Regions from separate parts of the Streptomyces sp. NPDC051173 genome, predicted to be linked through region 3. Evidence: riboswitches for the same ligand, from Rfam matches in the RefSeq annotation. Region 3 holds a riboswitch; each other region holds the start of a gene.
What was found. Region 3 has a riboswitch for cyclic di-AMP ahead of AB0435_RS11535 (C40 family peptidase). Riboswitches for the same ligand answer to the same signal wherever they lie in the genome.

Region 1: it holds a riboswitch for cyclic di-AMP, as region 3 does, so the genes downstream of both, AB0435_RS25745 (transglycosylase family protein) here and AB0435_RS11535 (C40 family peptidase) in region 3, are expected to answer to the same signal.
Region 2: it holds a riboswitch for cyclic di-AMP, as region 3 does, so the genes downstream of both, AB0435_RS18205 (peptidoglycan DD-metalloendopeptidase family protein) here and AB0435_RS11535 (C40 family peptidase) in region 3, are expected to answer to the same signal.
Region 4: it holds a riboswitch for cyclic di-AMP, as region 3 does, so the genes downstream of both, AB0435_RS06420 (C40 family peptidase) here and AB0435_RS11535 (C40 family peptidase) in region 3, are expected to answer to the same signal.

What each region holds. Positions count from the first base shown of each region.
Region 1 covers NZ_JBFBBD010000060.1:2,353-6,517, reverse strand. The annotation lists gene AB0435_RS25755 (cytochrome P450) at 1-122, shown strand, start outside; gene AB0435_RS25750 (transglycosylase family protein) at 287-1,339, shown strand; cyclic di-AMP (ydaO/yuaA leader) riboswitch at 1,600-1,766, shown strand; gene AB0435_RS25745 (transglycosylase family protein) at 1,770-2,519, shown strand; gene eno (phosphopyruvate hydratase) at 2,998-4,165, shown strand, end outside.
Region 2 covers NZ_JBFBBD010000031.1:35,811-39,975, reverse strand. The annotation lists gene AB0435_RS18210 (DEAD/DEAH box helicase) at 1-480, shown strand, start outside; cyclic di-AMP (ydaO/yuaA leader) riboswitch at 1,416-1,616, shown strand; gene AB0435_RS18205 (peptidoglycan DD-metalloendopeptidase family protein) at 1,628-2,905, shown strand; partial or broken gene AB0435_RS18200 (hypothetical protein) at 3,009-3,479, shown strand; gene AB0435_RS18195 (aldo/keto reductase) at 3,497-4,165, shown strand, end outside.
Region 3 covers NZ_JBFBBD010000015.1:19,766-23,930, forward strand. The annotation lists gene AB0435_RS11525 (urease subunit beta) at 1-86, opposite strand, end outside; gene AB0435_RS11530 (urease subunit gamma) at 100-402, opposite strand; cyclic di-AMP (ydaO/yuaA leader) riboswitch at 1,178-1,375, shown strand; gene AB0435_RS11535 (C40 family peptidase) at 1,380-1,850, shown strand; gene AB0435_RS11540 (ATP-binding protein) at 1,930-2,370, opposite strand; gene AB0435_RS11545 (helix-turn-helix transcriptional regulator) at 2,612-3,481, shown strand; gene AB0435_RS11550 (DUF397 domain-containing protein) at 3,491-3,736, shown strand; gene AB0435_RS11555 (8-amino-7-oxononanoate synthase) at 3,741-4,165, opposite strand, start outside.
Region 4 covers NZ_JBFBBD010000006.1:143,063-147,227, forward strand. The annotation lists gene AB0435_RS06410 (hypothetical protein) at 1-636, shown strand, start outside; gene AB0435_RS06415 (glutamate--cysteine ligase) at 668-1,750, opposite strand; cyclic di-AMP (ydaO/yuaA leader) riboswitch at 2,081-2,258, shown strand; gene AB0435_RS06420 (C40 family peptidase) at 2,262-2,735, shown strand; gene AB0435_RS06425 (S1 family peptidase) at 2,819-3,856, opposite strand.

The DNA of each region.
Region 1 (4,165 bases), on a different contig from region 3:
TGCTGCGGCGCCTCCCTGACCTGCGGCTTTCTGTCGATCCTGAGGAGTTGCGGTGGCGCGGCGGGCTCATCATGCGCGGACTGCGCACGCTGCCGGTCGAGTTCGAGACACGCGCCGGGTGACCCTGCGTCAACTGTCGTGACCACCGCGTGACCTGCGCTACACCGGCTTGTGACTCGTGGGGCCGGTGGCTATGTTCGACCACCATATTCGCCGTCACACGAGAGGCCATCGCATGCGCTCCGGGAACGGTCGACATCGTCGCCCCCGTCAGGTACCCGCCGTCGTGGTCGCAGCGGGGGTGACGGGGTCCGCCCTCGCCATGCCGCTGCTCGCGGCCACCGGCGCCAACGCCGCCGACGCCCCCACGTGGGACCGCGTCGCCCAGTGCGAGAGCGGCGGGACGTGGAGCACCAACTCCGGCAACGGCTCCTACGGCGGTCTGCAGATGACCCAGGAGCTGTGGGAGCAGTACGGGGGCCGCGCGTACGCGCCGCGCCCCGACCTCGCCAGCCGGCAGCAGCAGATCGCCGTCGCCGAGCAGGTCCTGAACGCCGGCGCGAGCCCCTGGCAGGCGTGCGGCTCCGCCGCGGGCCTCGCCAAGGACGGCAAGGCTCCGGAAGTGACCCCCGGCAGCACCAAGGCGCCGACGGACGACGCGCCCGCGCCGCGTGCACCGGAGCGCACTCCCTCCGCACCCGCGACGGGCGGCTCCGCGCCGTCGGACTCCACCGCTTCCCCGGCTGCCCCGGCCTCACCGTCGGCAAACCCGGACGCGAAGCCTTCTCCCGGGACCCCTTCGCCCTCCGCGGGCGACAGGGACGGGAAGCCCGAAGGCGGCAAGCACCGCAAGGACCCGAGCGGCCCCACGAGCGGCCCGGCGAACAGTCCCACGACCGGCCCGACAACCGGACCCACGGGCGACCCCACCGAAATCCCCACGTCGGGCGCGCCGTCCACGCAGAAGCCCGCCGACCCGTCCACCGGCACACCGGCGCCCGCGGACTCCGCGTCCCCGCACGCGCCGTCCACCGACAGCCCGGAGACCGGCTCCGGTCAGGGTTCCGGCCAGGGTTCCGGTTCGGGCTCGGGCAAGCACCGTGCCGAGCCGCCGCGTTCGGGCGACGAGGGCCGTGCCTCGCGCGGCGGTGGCGACGCCCGTACGGACAAGCCCGCCGCCGGGGACTACACGGTGCGGCCCGGTGACAATCTGTCAGTCATCGCGGAGGCTCACTCCGTTAACGGTGGATGGCAATCGCTGTACCAGCGCAACGAGAAAGTTGTCGGTTCCGATCCCGATCTGATCCTTCCTGGTCAGCGGCTTGAGGTCGGCAAATAGCCCGACAGTTCGGGGGGAATGTCCGTTCCAGTCGAAAGTGAGACATGGGTCTCGTTGAAGTTCCGCGGAACGGTCCCCTCCAAAACTTGGCACACCCGCTCCCACCTGCGGAAATGTCAGGTTTCTATGGGTAACAAGAGGCAACTGTGGCTGGAAAGAGGGGTTTGAACCCGTCGGCCCGGAGTGCTTACCGTCATGACCGCTCGCCACCGCGAGCACCACGGTCGCCACGCCGAATCCTGCCGGCGACCGGCGGAGTCGTCGCGCAAGCGCCGTAGGCAGGAGCGGGGGAACCAAGGTAGGCGCCGGAACGGTCCGCTGGGACCGGGACGGCTTGGGGTGAAGCCGAGTGTGCTCGCACACGAGGCCGGGCGAACTCACAGCCCGAACCCGACAGCTCACCTCGTAGGCGTCGGTGAGGAAACGACTCATGTCCAAGGGCAAGCACCGTCGTCCGTCCAAGGCCGTCCGCATCGTCACGCTCGCCGGTGTCACCGGCGCCGCGGTCGCGGCCCCGCTGATGATCGCGACCTCCGCGAACGCCGCCTCCGTCTCCACCTGGGACAAGGTCGCCCAGTGCGAGTCCGGCGGTAACTGGTCCATCAACACCGGCAACGGCTACTACGGCGGCCTGCAGTTCTCGCAGTCCTCCTGGAACGCCGCCGGCGGTCAGAGCTACGCCGACCGAGCCGACCACGCCAGCAAGTCCCAGCAGATCGCCGTCGCCGAGAAGCTCCTCGCCATGCAGGGCCCCGGTGCCTGGGGCTGTGCCGGCGCGGGCAACCTGAGCTCCGGTGGCGCGAAGGCCGACGTCGACACCTCCGACGACTCGTCCTCCGCCTCGCACGGCACCTCCACCAAGTCGCACGCCGACCGCAGCGAGCGCCAGGCCGCGCCGAAGAAGACCGCCCCGAAGCACGCCGCTCCGCAGGCGCAGAGCTCCGACGAGGACGAGTCCGAGGCCGCCCCGGCCCCGAAGCAGACCGCGCCGAAGCACGCCGCCCCGAAGCCCGTGCAGAAGGGCGACGGCGAGTACGAGGTCAAGGAAGGCGACACCCTCGGCAAGATCGCCGACGCCAACAAGGTCAAGGGTGGCTGGGAGAAGCTCTACGACCTCAACAAGGACGTCGTCGACAACGCGGACCTGATCTTCCCGGGCCAGCAGCTGCACCTCAGCTGATCCGGTGGGTGCGGTGGCTCACGCCGCACCCGTACCGCGCACGGCGACACCGCCCCGCTCCGACGCGAACCCCGAGCCGCGCCGGAGCGGGGCTCTGTCTTTCCGCGGGCTCGGCCCCCGGGCCCCCAGACCCCCGAAGCACGCTTCGCTACGGTCCGCACGATTCAGCCCGTCCGGCGTTTGAGGACGTGGCCGCAGGCCGCTCCCGCCGCAGGCGGCAACAGACCGGTAGCCGGGGGTCTGGGGCACGCGCCCCAGTTCGGGAAGGGGCGGGGTGGGGAACGAGCCCGCCGCAGGCGGAAAAGCAAACCCGCACCCAAGCCCGGCCCACTTCATCGCTCAGCGAACACCATTCGCCCCATTACCTCGCCACTTGCTCCAAATTTCCGGCCGTGGGGCGTCCCGACGGCAGGGTGAGCCCCCGCCGCCCGTTAGGCTCGTGCTCGCAGAACTCCAGACACACACGAAGGAGACCCTCGTGCCGTCCATCGACGTCGTCGTAGCTCGCGAGATCCTCGACTCGCGAGGCAACCCCACGGTCGAGGTCGAGGTCGGCCTCGACGACGGCTCCACGGGCCGTGCCGCCGTGCCGTCCGGTGCCTCGACCGGTGCCTTCGAGGCCATCGAGCTCCGTGACGGTGACAAGAACCGTTACCTCGGCAAGGGCGTCGAGAAGGCCGTGCTGGCCGTCATCGAGCAGATCGGCCCGGAGCTCGTCGGCTACGACGCCACCGAGCAGCGCCTGATCGACCAGGCCATGTTCGACCTGGACGCCACCGAGAACAAGGGCTCGCTCGGCGCCAACGCCATCCTCGGCGTCTCCCTCGCCGTGGCGCACGCCGCGTCCGAGGCCTCCGACCTGCCGCTGTTCCGCTACCTGGGCGGCCCGAACGCGCACCTGCTGCCCGTTCCGATGATGAACATCCTCAACGGTGGGTCGCACGCCGACTCCAACGTGGACATCCAGGAGTTCATGATCGCTCCGATCGGCGCGGAGTCCTTCTCCGAGGCCCTGCGCTGGGGCGCCGAGGTCTACCACACCCTCAAGTCCGTGCTGAAGGCCAAGGGCCTGTCCACCGGCCTCGGCGACGAGGGCGGCTTCGCCCCGAACCTGGGCTCCAACCGCGAGGCCCTCGACCTCATCCTCGAGGCCATCAAGCAGGCCGGTTACACCCCCGGCCAGGACATCGCGCTCGCCCTGGACGTCGCCGCCTCCGAGTTCTACAAGGACGGCTCGTACAACTTCGAGGGCAAGTCCCGCTCGGCCTCCGAGATGACGGACTACTACGCCGAGCTCGTCGCCGCGTACCCGCTGGTCTCCATCGAGGACCCGCTGTTCGAGGACGACTGGGACGGCTGGAAGACCCTCACCGGCCGCCTCGGCGACAAGGTGCAGATCGTCGGCGACGACCTGTTCGTCACCAACCCCGAGCGCCTCGGCCGCGGCATCGAGGAGGGCGCCGCCAACGCCCTGCTGGTCAAGGTCAACCAGATCGGCTCGCTGACCGAGACCCTCGACGCCGTCGAGCTGGCCCAGCGCAACGGCTTCAAGTGCATGATGTCGCACCGCTCCGGCGAGACCGAGGACGTCACCATCGCCGACCTCGCCGTCGCCACCAACTGCGGCCAGATCAAGACCGGTGCCC
Region 2 (4,165 bases), on a different contig from region 3:
CTGCACCGCGGCGGCCGCACGGCCCGCGCGGGCGAGTCCGGCACCGTCGTCACCCTCGTCCTGCCCGAGCAGCGGCGCGAGATGACCCGCATGATGGCCACGGCGAAGATCACCCCCAACGTCGTCAAGACGCACCCCCGCGACCCCGAGCTGGAGCGGATCACCGGTGCGCGTGAGCCCAGCGGTGTCGCGGTGGTCATAGCGCCTCCGGCCGCCGCGCAGCCGCAGGGGCAGCAGGGCGCGAAGAAGCCGTCCCGCTCGCGCGGCTCGGGTTCCGGGGGCCGCGGCCGTACGCGTACGGAGCCCGGCACGGGCAACGGTGGTGGCGGTGGCGGTGGCGGCGGTTACCGCGGCTTCGGCAGCGGCACGGGGCAGGGCCAGGGTGGCGGGGCGTCCCGCCGTTCGGGCGGTACGCGTCCGGGCAATGCGGTTCGCCGTGGCGGTGGCGGCGGGGGCTCTCGGCGGGCGCCGAAGGTCTGACCGGTTGCCGGTTTGCTCGGCGTTGCCTTGCGCGGGTGGGTTGCCGCCGGGGGGAGTGCTGCGCCCTGTGGGAGCGCCCTGCGGGCGGCGGCCTCAATCGCCGGCCGGGCTGGTTTGTGGTGGGTGCCGGGGGTGGGTCTTCCGGGCTGGGGACCTGGAACGCGGTGCGGGCACCGTCATGCGTATTGGGTGCCCTGAAGTCGCACCGCGTTCCAGAACCCCACCCTCCAGCCCCACCCCCTCCCGCCGGTGGGCGACATCAGGGCCGGTGGGGGTGCGCCGGTCTTCCCTTTCAGCCCGCCCGGGGTGCTCGTTGCCGTTCCGGGCGCGCCCGTCTTTTTCTTTCAGCCCGTCCGGCGTTTGAGGACAACGCGCGAAGCGTGTTGCTGGAGTCTGGGGCGCAGCCCCAGTTCCGGAGCGCGCAACGTTGCGGGGGTCTGGGGGCTTGCCCCCAGTTTCGGGAAGGGGCGGGGCTGGGGAACAAACCAGCCCGTCCGGCGTTTGAGGACGCGGCCGCAGGCCGCTCCCGCCGCAGGCGGCAACGGACCCGCACGTCGAGGGGCTGAGGCAGCGCCCCCACGCGGCCGGGCGACAGGCCCTGCTCGCGACCCGACCCGCCCCGGTCCGGCGGCGGACGCCCCCGCCGGACCGACGGCGTTTCCGGTACGCCGCGCCGGCACGGCCAGCTGTCCGTACGGCCGTTGACCGGCGGAGCCGAGAGACGCGCGGCACAGAAATCCGTCCGTACGCGCAGTAGTGGATCTTGATCGTTCCGCATTCCGTCGGAATAAGAACCACATTAAGAAGTCGGTCTCCTCGCCAAGTCCTGACCAAGGAGCCGGTCGATTCAGCCTTTCGGCTTGGAAACCACGCGGTCTGTCTATTAACGTTCGATAACGACGTGCGGTCCTCATCACCGCCGCAAGAGGCGGCGCCGTGCGCCTTCGCCGAATCCCGCGGGCACAGCAAGACCTGATACACCAGCAGCATCTGGGAACCGGGGAACCACCCGCCCTGGGGTGAATCGGGCCGCACCCGGCTCGTAGGAGACCTTCCTGCTCCGAACCCTCCCCCAGAGCCTGAAGGGCCTGGGGGTACCCCCACCGCTAACCCGGTAGGCGAGAAGGAAGGAAAGGAGTTCGCCCTCGTGGCGTCCAACGAGCCTGCCCTCGACCCCACTCTGTACGGGTCGTACGAGCCCTACGCACCCGAACTCCCGATCGTGCCCGCGTATATGACCGCCCATATGGCGGCGCCCGCGCCGGGGACGGCAGCCATGGGGGGCGGCGACTCGGCGATCGCTCCTCCCGCGCCGGGCTTCGCCGCCGGACCTCGGCCGATGACCCCTCAGCCGGCCGCACAGCAAGCGGTGGCGCCCCGGCCGGCCGTTCCCCAGTGGGCGGTGCCCGAGCCGACGGCGCCGGAACCGGCCGCCGACGAGTCCGCGCACCCCGCCCCCGTCCCGGCCCGTGCCGGGAGCGGCGGCCGGCACCGCGTCGCCAAGCAGCGCGGCGGCACGATGGCCCGCAGCGGCGCCGTCCTCGGCGTCGGGGTCATCGCGGCGGTCGGCGCGGGCGGCATGGCGAGCGCGCAGGACCGCCCGGCGGCGCCGATATCGGTACCCGACCTGGCCGGAGTGGGCTCCCTCCTCGGCGGCGGTCAGGCGCACGAGGAGCAGGCCGCGGCCGCCGCGCCCGGCGCCGAGCAGCCGCTCACCCAGGCCGGTCTGAGCACCGAGGAAGCCGCCCAGGGCACCACGAACGCGGGCGAGGCCCTGCGCGCCCGGATCCTTCAGCAGGCCGAGCACCAGCAGAACGCCGCTGACGACCAGACACGCGAGTCGACGCAGCGCGAGGCGGCCGAGGCAGCGGCGAAGAAGGCAGCGGAAGCGGCTGAGGCGGAAAAGGCGGCGAAGGAGGCCGAGGCCGAGAAGGCGAAGGCGGCGCGGGCCGAGTCCCGGCCGGCGGCCGCGGAGGACGCCGCCGACCCCACCGACACCGGGCCCCGCACGCCCGCGGCGCACAGCCCCGGCGCGTACACCCTCCCCGTCGGCTCGTACACCCTGACCGCCGGCTTCGGCCAGGCGGGCAACATGTGGTCCGCGAACCACACCGGCGAGGACTTCGCGGCCCCGACCGGCACGCCCGTCAAGGCGATCGGCAGCGGCACGATCACCCACGCCGGGTGGGCGGGCGCGTACGGCTATCGCATCGTGCTGAAGCTGGACGACGGTACGGAGGTGTGGTTCTGCCACCTGTCGTCGATGGTGGTCACCTCGGGCAAGGTGAACAGCGGCGACGTGATCGGCCGCGTGGGCGCCACCGGCAATGTCACCGGCCCGCACCTCCACCTGGAGATCCGCCCGGACGGCGGGGCCCCGGTCGACCCGCTGCCCTGGCTGCGGGAGCGCGGCCTGGAGCCGTAGCCCGCGGGCGCGGCGGCTGCCGCGCATATCTGTCACGGACGAGGGCACCCGGATGCCGTGACAGCCGCGATCACCACCTCCGTACCGGCCCGTCCGGACCGCCGTCGGCCGGCGCGTCATGATTTCCTCGACCTGTCTGCTCTCCGGCCTGCTCCTCTTCGGCACGGCCTGGCTCTTCGGCGCCGGGCGGCTGAGCGCCGACACCCTCACCGCCTGCTGGGCCGTCGTCCTCTTCTTCGCCTCGGCGGGCGCGAGCAGCGCGTACCTCACGGTGTCCGAGGCGTTTCCGATGGAAACGCGCGCCAAGGTCATCGCCTTCTTCTACGCGCTCGGCACGGCGACCGGCGGCAGCACCGGCCCGCTGATCTTCTCCGACCCGACGAGCGGCGGCGTCGTCGGCGACACGGCGCCGACCTTCCGGATCGGCGCGTCCCTGATGCGCGCCGCCGGCCTGGTCGCGGCCTTCCCGGCCGTGCCGGCGGAAGGGCGTTCCCTCGACCGTGGCCCCGCTCTCCACCGAGCGGGCGGAACCGCTGCCCGCCACGGCGAAATAGCGGAATACCCCGCACCGTAAGGACGTTGGAGAGATCCATGGCTGACATTCACAAGAAGATCGGCAAGCTGTCCGTCCACCCGCTGGCCCTCGGCGGCAACGTGTTCGGCTGGACGGCCGACGAAGCGCAGTCCTTCGCCGTCCTCGACGCCTACGTGGCGGCCGGCGGCAATTTCATCGACACCGCCGACGTCTACTCCGCCTGGGTGCCCGGCAATACGGGTGGCGAGTCGGAGACCGTGATCGGCAATTGGTTCGCCGCCCGCGGCAACCGCGCCGACATCGTCCTGGCCACCAAGGTCGGCGCGGGCGTCCCCGAACCGCGCGGCCTCTCCGCCGCCGTCATCAAATCCGGCGTCGAGGATTCGCTGCGCCGCCTGCGCACGGATTACATCGACCTCTACTACACGCACTACGACGACCCGTCGCTGCCGGTGGAGGAATTCATCACCGCGCTCGACGCGCTGGTGAAGGAGGGCAAGGTCCGCGAGATCGCGGCCTCCAACATCACGGCCGAGCGGCTCACGGAGGCCCTGGAATTCTCCGATTCCGCGGGCCTGGCCAAGTACGCCGCGATCCAGCCGCACTACAACCTGGTCTCCCGCGACACGTACGAGGGCCCGCTCGCGGACGTCGCGGCGCGGCACGGCCTGGCCGCCGTCCCGTACTGGGCCCTGGCGTCGGGCTTCCTCACCGGCAAGTACCGG
Region 3 (4,165 bases):
GCGTTGAGCACGGTGAGGCGGGTGCGGTGGAGCCCCTGGTTGAGGGGGACGGGGGCGTCGGCGAGCAGGAACTCTCCGGGAATCATGGCGGTCTTCCCTTCAGCCGATGGGCTCGTGCACGGTGACGAGCTTGGTGCCGTCCGGGAAGGTGGCCTCCACCTGGACCTCGTGGATCATCTCGGGTATGCCGCTCATCACTTCGGCGCGGCCGAGCACCTTGCGCCCGGAGGACATCAGCTCGGCGACGGTCCGGCCGTCGCGGGCGCCTTCGAGGACGTGCACGGTGATCAGGGCCACCGCCTCGGGGTGGTTGAGCAGCACCCCACGGGCCCGGCGCTTCTCGGCTACGTCGGCGGCCACATGGAGAAGCAGGCGTTCCTGCTCATGCGGGGAGAGTTGCATGCGTCCACCTCACTGACGAACCAGTCCCCCTAGCGGAACCCAACGGGGGCACACAAGAGTTCTACAACCTTTGACCTGGGGTTCTTCATCGGACAGCCAGGGATTGCAGATTAGAGCGGAAGGTTTTCCAACGCGTTAACTGACTCTTTGCGCATCCATGGCCAGAGGGGTCGCACGGGACCGGAGAGGCCGGAGGGACGGATCCGGCGATCCGGGCCGGGACCGCGTGCCGCTGCCGTCTGCATCTACTGGATCTTCTGGGCCGGATCACTCCGCCGCACCCTCATGACACGTACGACGGGCTACGGGCGCCGCAGACCGCGCGCGTCGCCCGCGCGGGACCGCGCGAAGCCCTCGCAGCCGCGTTCGAGGGCGGTGGGCGGGAGTTGCCCGGGAGCAGCCTGGCGCGCCCGGTGCCGGTCCGGGCCGGGGCGCGACGGGCGCGTCGGGGCGCGGTCCCGCTCGCACTCCCGCCCGCGCCCATGGATCACGGGTCGGCGGGCGAATAAACACCGCTCCCCCAGACGCCGGACGGTGTCGTAGACGACGCGCGGTGATCGATTTCAACCGGGCGAGCACGCCGCGCCGGAGCGGTGCCGCGGGCCCCCAGGCCAGGGGCTCAACAGGGGTTCGCCGAAACGGACAATCCCCGTCGTGTCCAGCGGAATTGCCCGGGAGTGAGCAGCCTCACATACCTCTGGTTCCGCTCGGAATCCGTACCTGGGCTGCGCCAAGATCCGGTCGACGACAAGACCCCGCCATCCCGGCGGGGCGGTCCAGGCGGACGCCGAACCCCGCCGCTGTCTGGATGCCGGGTCGACCGAACGCACCGGTGGGGATGGAGGACCCGAGCACGGTGGGACGACCAAGAGTAGTGCGGTCGGCCCTTGGGGTGAAGCCGTTGACACGGCCGGGCATCTTCGCCTGCCCGAACCCGACAGGTCATCCTTCACAGGCGGCTGACGAAGGGTTGGCACATGGGCGCGCACAAACGTCCGTCAATGATGTCCAGGGCCGGCGCGGCCTCCGCGCTCACGCTCGCCGCCGTCGGCGCCACGGTGCTGGTGCCGGGCGGCGCGACGGGAGCCGAGGCATCGACCGTCGCCACCAACGCACTGCACATCGCGGCCTCGAAACAGGGTTCCCCCTATCAGTGGGGCGCGACCGGCCCTTACCGCTTCGACTGCTCGGGCCTGACCCTCTACTCCTTCAAGCGGGCCGGGAAGAGCCTGCCCCGCACCGCCGCCGAGCAGTACAACCGGACCACCCACATCCCCCGCGCCGCCCGCGAAGCCGGCGACCTGGTGTTCTTCGTCTCCGGCCAGGGCATCTACCACGTCGGGATATACGCGGGCGACGGCAGGATCTGGCACGCGCCCAAGACGGGTGCGGTGGTCCGCCTGGAGCGGATCTGGACGAACAACGTCCGCTACGGCCGGGTGGACTGACCCGCCGGCACACACAGCGAAAGGCGGCCGCGACGCCGCACCGGGGCCCCGCACGCCGTGCGGGGCCCCGGCCCCGCCCTCACCGTTCGGCGCTGAGGGCGGGCACGGTCCAGGGCATCGAGATCCACACGGTCTTGCCGCCGTCCGGGTTCGGGGTGAAGAAGACCCTTCCCCCGCGCTCCGCGGTGAGGCAGCGGATGATGACCAGGCCCCGCCCGTTGTCCTGCTGGACGGCGGCGGGCAGTCTGCGGGGGAAGCGCGGGTGGCTGTCGGTGACCCCGATCCGCAGCTGCCGGTCGAGTTCGAGCCGGACCTCGACGGTGAAGGTGGGCGACTGGCCGCGGGTGTGCTGCACGGCGTTGGTGGCGAGCTCGGAGACGATCAGCCGGATGGTCTCGGCGGCTTCCGTGCCGCCCGGCAGCCCCCAGTCCGCGAGCACGCCGGCCACATAGCGGCGTGCGGTGGAGACCGAGGCGGGGGCGCTCGGCAGGGTGACGGTGGCTTCTTGATGATCTGCCATGGCGCTGTCCCTTTCCCGCCGGGAGCGGACTCCGACGCAATGCGTCGTGAAGTCGAGAGCGCTTCCGGACGGCTCTGTCCGACAGCCTGCCACCGGAAATGGGGGTGATGCGGGCGATCCCCCAGTATCTGCATATATCTGTCGCTCGAAGCGGTGAACTCTACGACGAGCGACCGGATTCCGGCGGCACAGTGGTCTATTGACAAGAAACACCATGTTCATCACAGGCGGAGGCAGGGCTATGCGAAACGGACCCGCGGTGCGCCGCCGCAAACTCGGTGGCGAGCTGCGCCGCCAGCGCGAACTCGCCGGACTGACCAGCCTGGAGGCCGCGCACGCGGTGGGCTGGCACCAGTCGAAGGTCAGCCGCATCGAGACGGGCAGCAGTGGCGTGAAGTCCTCGGACGTCGCGCTGCTGCTGGACGCCTACGGTGTGTCGGACCCCGAACTGCGCGCGCTGCTGGGAGCACTGTGCGGCGCGGGCACCGCCGATGCGGAGGGCGCCCGCCGGGGCTGGTGGTACGCCTACCGCAATCTGCTGCCCCCGGCGTATCTCGACTTCATCAGCCTGGAATCGGAGGCGTCACGGTTACGCACCCTGGAGACGACGGTCGTGCCGGGCCTCCTCCAGACTCCTGCTTATGCCCGTGCGGTGACCCGTGCGGCGCTCAACGACCCGCCGCCGGAACAGGTGGAGAAGCTGGTACGGGTGCGCATGGCACGGCAGTCGGTGCTGGGCGGCGACAGTCCGCTGGAGTTGTGTGCCGTGCTGGACGAGGCTGTGCTCCGCCACCAGGTCGGTGGACGGGAGGTCATGGCCGGGCAGTTGAGGCATCTGGTGGAAACGGGTGCGCAGCGTCATGTGCGGCTGCATGTACTGCCGTTCTCCAGGAGCGGCCATATTGGCATCACCGGGCCTTTTGTTATTTTCTCATTTCCGCGCATTGCTGATCTGGACGTGGTTGTTCTCGACCATTTGACGAGTAGCCTCTACCTCGAGCGGAAAGAAGACCTCCGGGCGTACGCCGAGGCATTCACCACGCTGCGGGCGCACGCCCTCTCGCACGAGAACTCGCTGGATTTCATCGCCGGGATCAACGACGGCGCGTAAGGAGGCACCATGTCCGCAATGCCTCGGTACGTACCTTCCCCTTCGGCCCTGTGCGGCGCAGTGTGGCGACGCAGCAGCTACAGCACCGGAATGAACAACTGCGTGGAGACGGCCGGCCTGGCCCCCGGGCTCCTGGCCGTGCGCGACTCGAAGAACACCGCCCTGTCCGCCTTGTTGCTCTCCTCCGCCGCCTGGTCCTCCTTCGTCGGAGGACTGCGCGACGGCTCCCTCCGTCCCCCCGACCGTACGACGTGAGCCGTCAGGCGGCCGGTGCGGTCCGTACGACCGTGCCGGCCGCCTCCTCGACCTGCCGGTCCGACAGGTCCGCGCGGGCGGTCAGCCTCAGCCGCGAGACGCCGTCGGGCACGGACGGCGGCCGGAAGCAGCCGACCGCGAGCCCGGCCTCCCGGCAGTCGGCCGCCCAGCGCACCGCCGCCTCGGGGGACGGCGCCCGTACGGACACCACCGCCGCGTCGGGCCGTACGGCTTCGAGGCCCGCGGCCGTCACCCCGCGGTGCAGCTCGCGGGCGACGTGCCGGACGCGCGCCGCGCGCTGCGGCTCGCGGCGCAGCACTCCGAGGCTCGCCAGGGCCGCGCCCACGGCCGCCGGGGCGAGGCCGGTGTCGAAGATGAAGGTGCGGGCGTTGCTGACGAGGTGCCTGATCACCCGGGCCGGGCCGAGGA
Region 4 (4,165 bases), on a different contig from region 3:
GAGGAGCTCGTCGGGGTCCCCGCGCGGCTCGCCACGCTGCCCCGGACCGTACGCCGCGTCACCACCGCGGCGCTGTTCGCCGCCGCCGCGGCCGTGGTCTTCGCCTGCGCGGAGCCCTTCGCCAACGGCCTGGTGGAGGCGGGGGCCTCGCTCGGCATCGACCGTTTCGTCCTGGTCCAGTGGCTCGCCCCGCTGGCCTCCGAGGCCCCGGAGCTCATCGTCGCCGTGGTCTTCGCATGGCGGCTGCGGGCGAGCGACGGACTCGGCGCGCTGCTGTCCAGCAAGGTCAACCAGTGGACGCTGCTGGTCGGTTGTCTGCCGCTGGCCCACGCGCTGGGCGGCGGGGGAGCGGCCCTGCCGCTGGTGACCCGCCAGGTCGACGAGGTCGCCCTGACCGCCGCCCAGACCGTCCTCGCCGTGGTGGTCCTGCTCGGCCTGCGGTTCGTCCGCCTCCAGGCCGCCGGCCTCTTCGTCCTCTTCGCGGTGCAGTTCGCCCTGCCGGGCGAGTCCGCCCGGCTCCTCATGACCTACGTGTATCTGGGCCTCGCCGTCCTGCTCCTGGCCACCCGCGTCCGCCACCTGCCGGCCACGGCCCGTGCCCTGGGCGGGCGGATCGAGGGCGACCCGCACTACTGACCCGGCGGCGCACGGCTCGTGGCCGCCGGTCTCACGGTTCGGTGATGAGATCGGTGAGGGCCTTGATGCCGTCCGCCGCCAGCACCCGGCGCTGCCGGTCCGCCGGGGTGCCCCGCCGCAGCAGCCGGTGGACCAGTGAGCTCACCTGGTGGAGGTCACCGGCCTCCTCCAGCGCCTGCCCGATGTGCCCGAGCAGGGCGTGGACGACCTCCTCGGCGCCGCGGCGCTTGCCCTCGGGGTCGACGAGCATGTCCTCAAGGCCGTGCCGGGCGGCGTGCCAGTTCGAGGCGCTGAGCAGCTCCGGCGGGCAGTACGCCGTCCGGCGGCCGCTCTTCTCGTCGCGGATGGCGGTCGCCACCATGCCGCGCACGATCCCGGCGAGCATCACGGCCTCGTCGGCGCGCAGCTGGACGTCCAGGCAGCGCACCTCGATCGTGGGATAGCGGTCGGACAGCCTGGCCTGCCAGTACAGCTGCCCCCGGTCGCTGATCGCCCCGGCGACGAAGAGCGCCTGGATACGCTCCTCGTAGTCGGCGAGATCGGTGAAGTGCGGGGGCGGCCCGCTGACGGGCCAGCGGCTGTAGACCACGGTGCGCCAACTGGCGAAGCCGGTGTCGTGGCCGTGCCACATCGGTGAGTTGGCCGCCATGGCCACCAGCACCGGCAGCCAGGGGCGGACGCGGTTGAGTACGGCGACGCCCATCTCCCGGTCGGGGATGGCGACATGCACGTGCATCCCGTTGACCAGCTGTTCGTCGACCAGTTGGGCCGCCCGGCCGCGCATCGCCAGATAGCGCGGGTGCCGGGTGACGGGTACGGGCACCAGGCCCGCGCGGGGTGACGTGCCGGACGCAGCGATCCGGCAGCCGCTCCGCTTGGCGGCGGAGCTCACGGCGTGGCGCAGCCGCAGCAGGTGCCCGCTCGCCTCCGCGAGGTCGGCGCAGACCGGAGTGGCCACTTCCACCTGGGCCTGCAACAACTCCGCCTGAATCTCCCGCTCGTGCACGACCGGCTCCAGGTCCACCGCTGCGCAGACCTGCTCCGCCTTCGGAACGGGCAGTGCGGTGGCCGGGTCGAGCAGAAGATACTCCTCCTCGATCCCTAGGGTGAGCATGCCGTAGGGCTACCCTCGCGCTGTCGCGGTGAACCGCGCGCTCCCCGCGGTCGCGTGTTTCTGACGCAAAGACGTCCGCCCTCCCGCGCGTACCGGCCGCGGAACGGAGCCGGGTGACCGGATTTCAGTCTCCGGATTACCTCAACTCCCAAGAGCCAAAAGGAGTTGCCTGATTTCCGTGCGCCGTAAATGCGCCCCGGTTCCATGAATGACGTGAAGTGAAGAAGTTCACAGAAAGCCGTTCCGGCTCCGGTTTCCGGGACTTCGTGATGCAGGATCGTCACTCGAACACAAGATCCCGTCACCGAGACGGGCACCCCGGGCGGACGCCGAGTCCTGCCGCCGTTCCGGGTGCGGAGCAGACCGACTGGATCGGCAGGAGCGGGAGACCCAGGTACGGCGGACCACGATGGCGGTGGTCCTTGGGGTGAAGCCACGGATGTGGCCGGGCGACTTCGACAGCCCGAACCCGACAGGTCATCTTTCGCAGGCGGATGACGAAGGGTTTGACATGTCTGCGTTCCCCGGCATATCCACGCTCGTGTCCCGGGCCGGCGCCGCGACCGTCCTCACCGCCGCCACCGTCACCGCCTCGATGCTGCTGCCCGGAGTGGCGGCCGACGCCCAGGCGGCGACCCCGGGCCAGGCCGCGCTGAAGGTCGCCGCCTCCAAGAAGGGCTCGCCCTATCAGTACGGCGCCGCGGGCCCCAGCCGCTTCGACTGCTCGGGCCTGACGCTCTACTCGTTCAAGAAGGTCGGCAAGAACCTGCCGCGCACCGCGCAGGACCAGTACAACAAGACCCGGCACCTCTCCGCCGGCTCCCGTCAGACCGGTGACCTGGTCTTCTTCCACTCCGGCAGCAACGTCTACCACGTGGGCATCTACGCCGGGGACAACAAGATCTGGCACTCGCCCAAGCCCGGCGCGTCCGTCCGGCTGGAGAAGATCTGGAGCAACAGCGTCTGGTACGGCCGCGTCAACTGACCCCGGCGCACCACGGGAGACGGCCCCCGGCGCCGTGAGGCGCGCACGGGGGCCGTGTGCCGGAGCGGCCGTGCGGTGGAGCGTCAGGGCAGCTGTGCCCCGAGCGCCTGCAGGGCCGCGGGAACCGGCTGGAAGAAGGTCTCGCCACCGGAGGAGCAGTCCCCGCTGCCGCCCGAGGTGAGGCCCAGTGCCGTGTCGTTGTCGAAGAGGGCGCCGCCGCTGTCGCCCGGCTCGGCGCACACGCTGGTGTCGATCAGGCCGTCGACCTGTCCCTCCTGGTAGTTGACGGTCGCGTTGAGGCCGGTGACCTGGCCGCCGTGCAGGCCGCTGGTGCTGCCGCTGCGCTGCACCTGCTCGCCGACCGTCGCCTCACCGGCCCGGCTGATGTTCTGCTGGCTGCCGTTGTAGAGGTCCACCGCGCTGGTGTGGTCGGAGGAGCCGGTGTAGCGCACCAGGGCGTAGTCGTGGCCGGGGAAGGTCGAGCTCTCCGTGGTGCCGGCCTGGGCGCCGCCCTGCGAGTCGGACCACTCGGCCGAGGCGTTGCCGCAGTGCCCCGCCGTCAGGAAGTACGGCTGCCCGTCCTTGCTGACGTTGAAGCCGAGCGAACAGCGCACGCCGCTGCCCCAGATGGCGTCGCCGCCGGCGATGAGCGGCCGGAAGGTGCCCGCCGTCCTTCTGAGCGTGGCCTTGTCCCCCAGGCTCGCGACGACCTTGTCGAGCTTGCTCAGCCGCTCCCCGCGCACCGTGCTGTCGGCGGTGACGACGACCTTGTTGGTCCTGGGGTCGACCGACCAGGCGGTGCCCGGGATGGACGCCTGGGCCTTGAGGGTGCCTCTGGCCGAGTCGAGTTCGGCCGCCGAGTGCCGGACCTGCCTGGCCTCGGCGCCCGCGGCCCGCACCTTCGCCGCGGTCGCCGCGTCGAGCACGTCGACGACGAGCCGGTGGGTGGTGGCGTCGTAGTACGAGCCCGCGGTGTCCGCCGGGAGCTCGGCCGCGATCCGCTGGGCGAGGCCCGCGGCCTGCTCGGCGGAGGCCGCGTCGGGCGCCGGGGCGGACATGGCGTGGGCGCTGGGCAGGGCGAGCGCGGCGGCCGCGAGGACGGCGGCGGCCGAGCCGGCCATGGCGGAGCGGCGTGCCGATATGCGAGGACGTTTCACGAGACCTCCTGTGGGGGGTGCCCGATGGGGCCGATGTCCGGGCACGGAGGGTGAATGTGACGTAGTGACAGAGGCGTGACGGCCGATGCGCCGCCCGGAGCCGACCGGGAGACGCTAGTCGCGTCCATGTCAATTCTCGGAGTATCGGATCGTCCATGTGAACGTTCAAGAGCGACATTCGGTCGTACGAGCGGTGCGTCGGCAAGTCTCTTGCGTCACACGCGTACCGCGAGCCGTTCTCGTGAACGCCCGTGACAGGCGCGGATGGGCGAG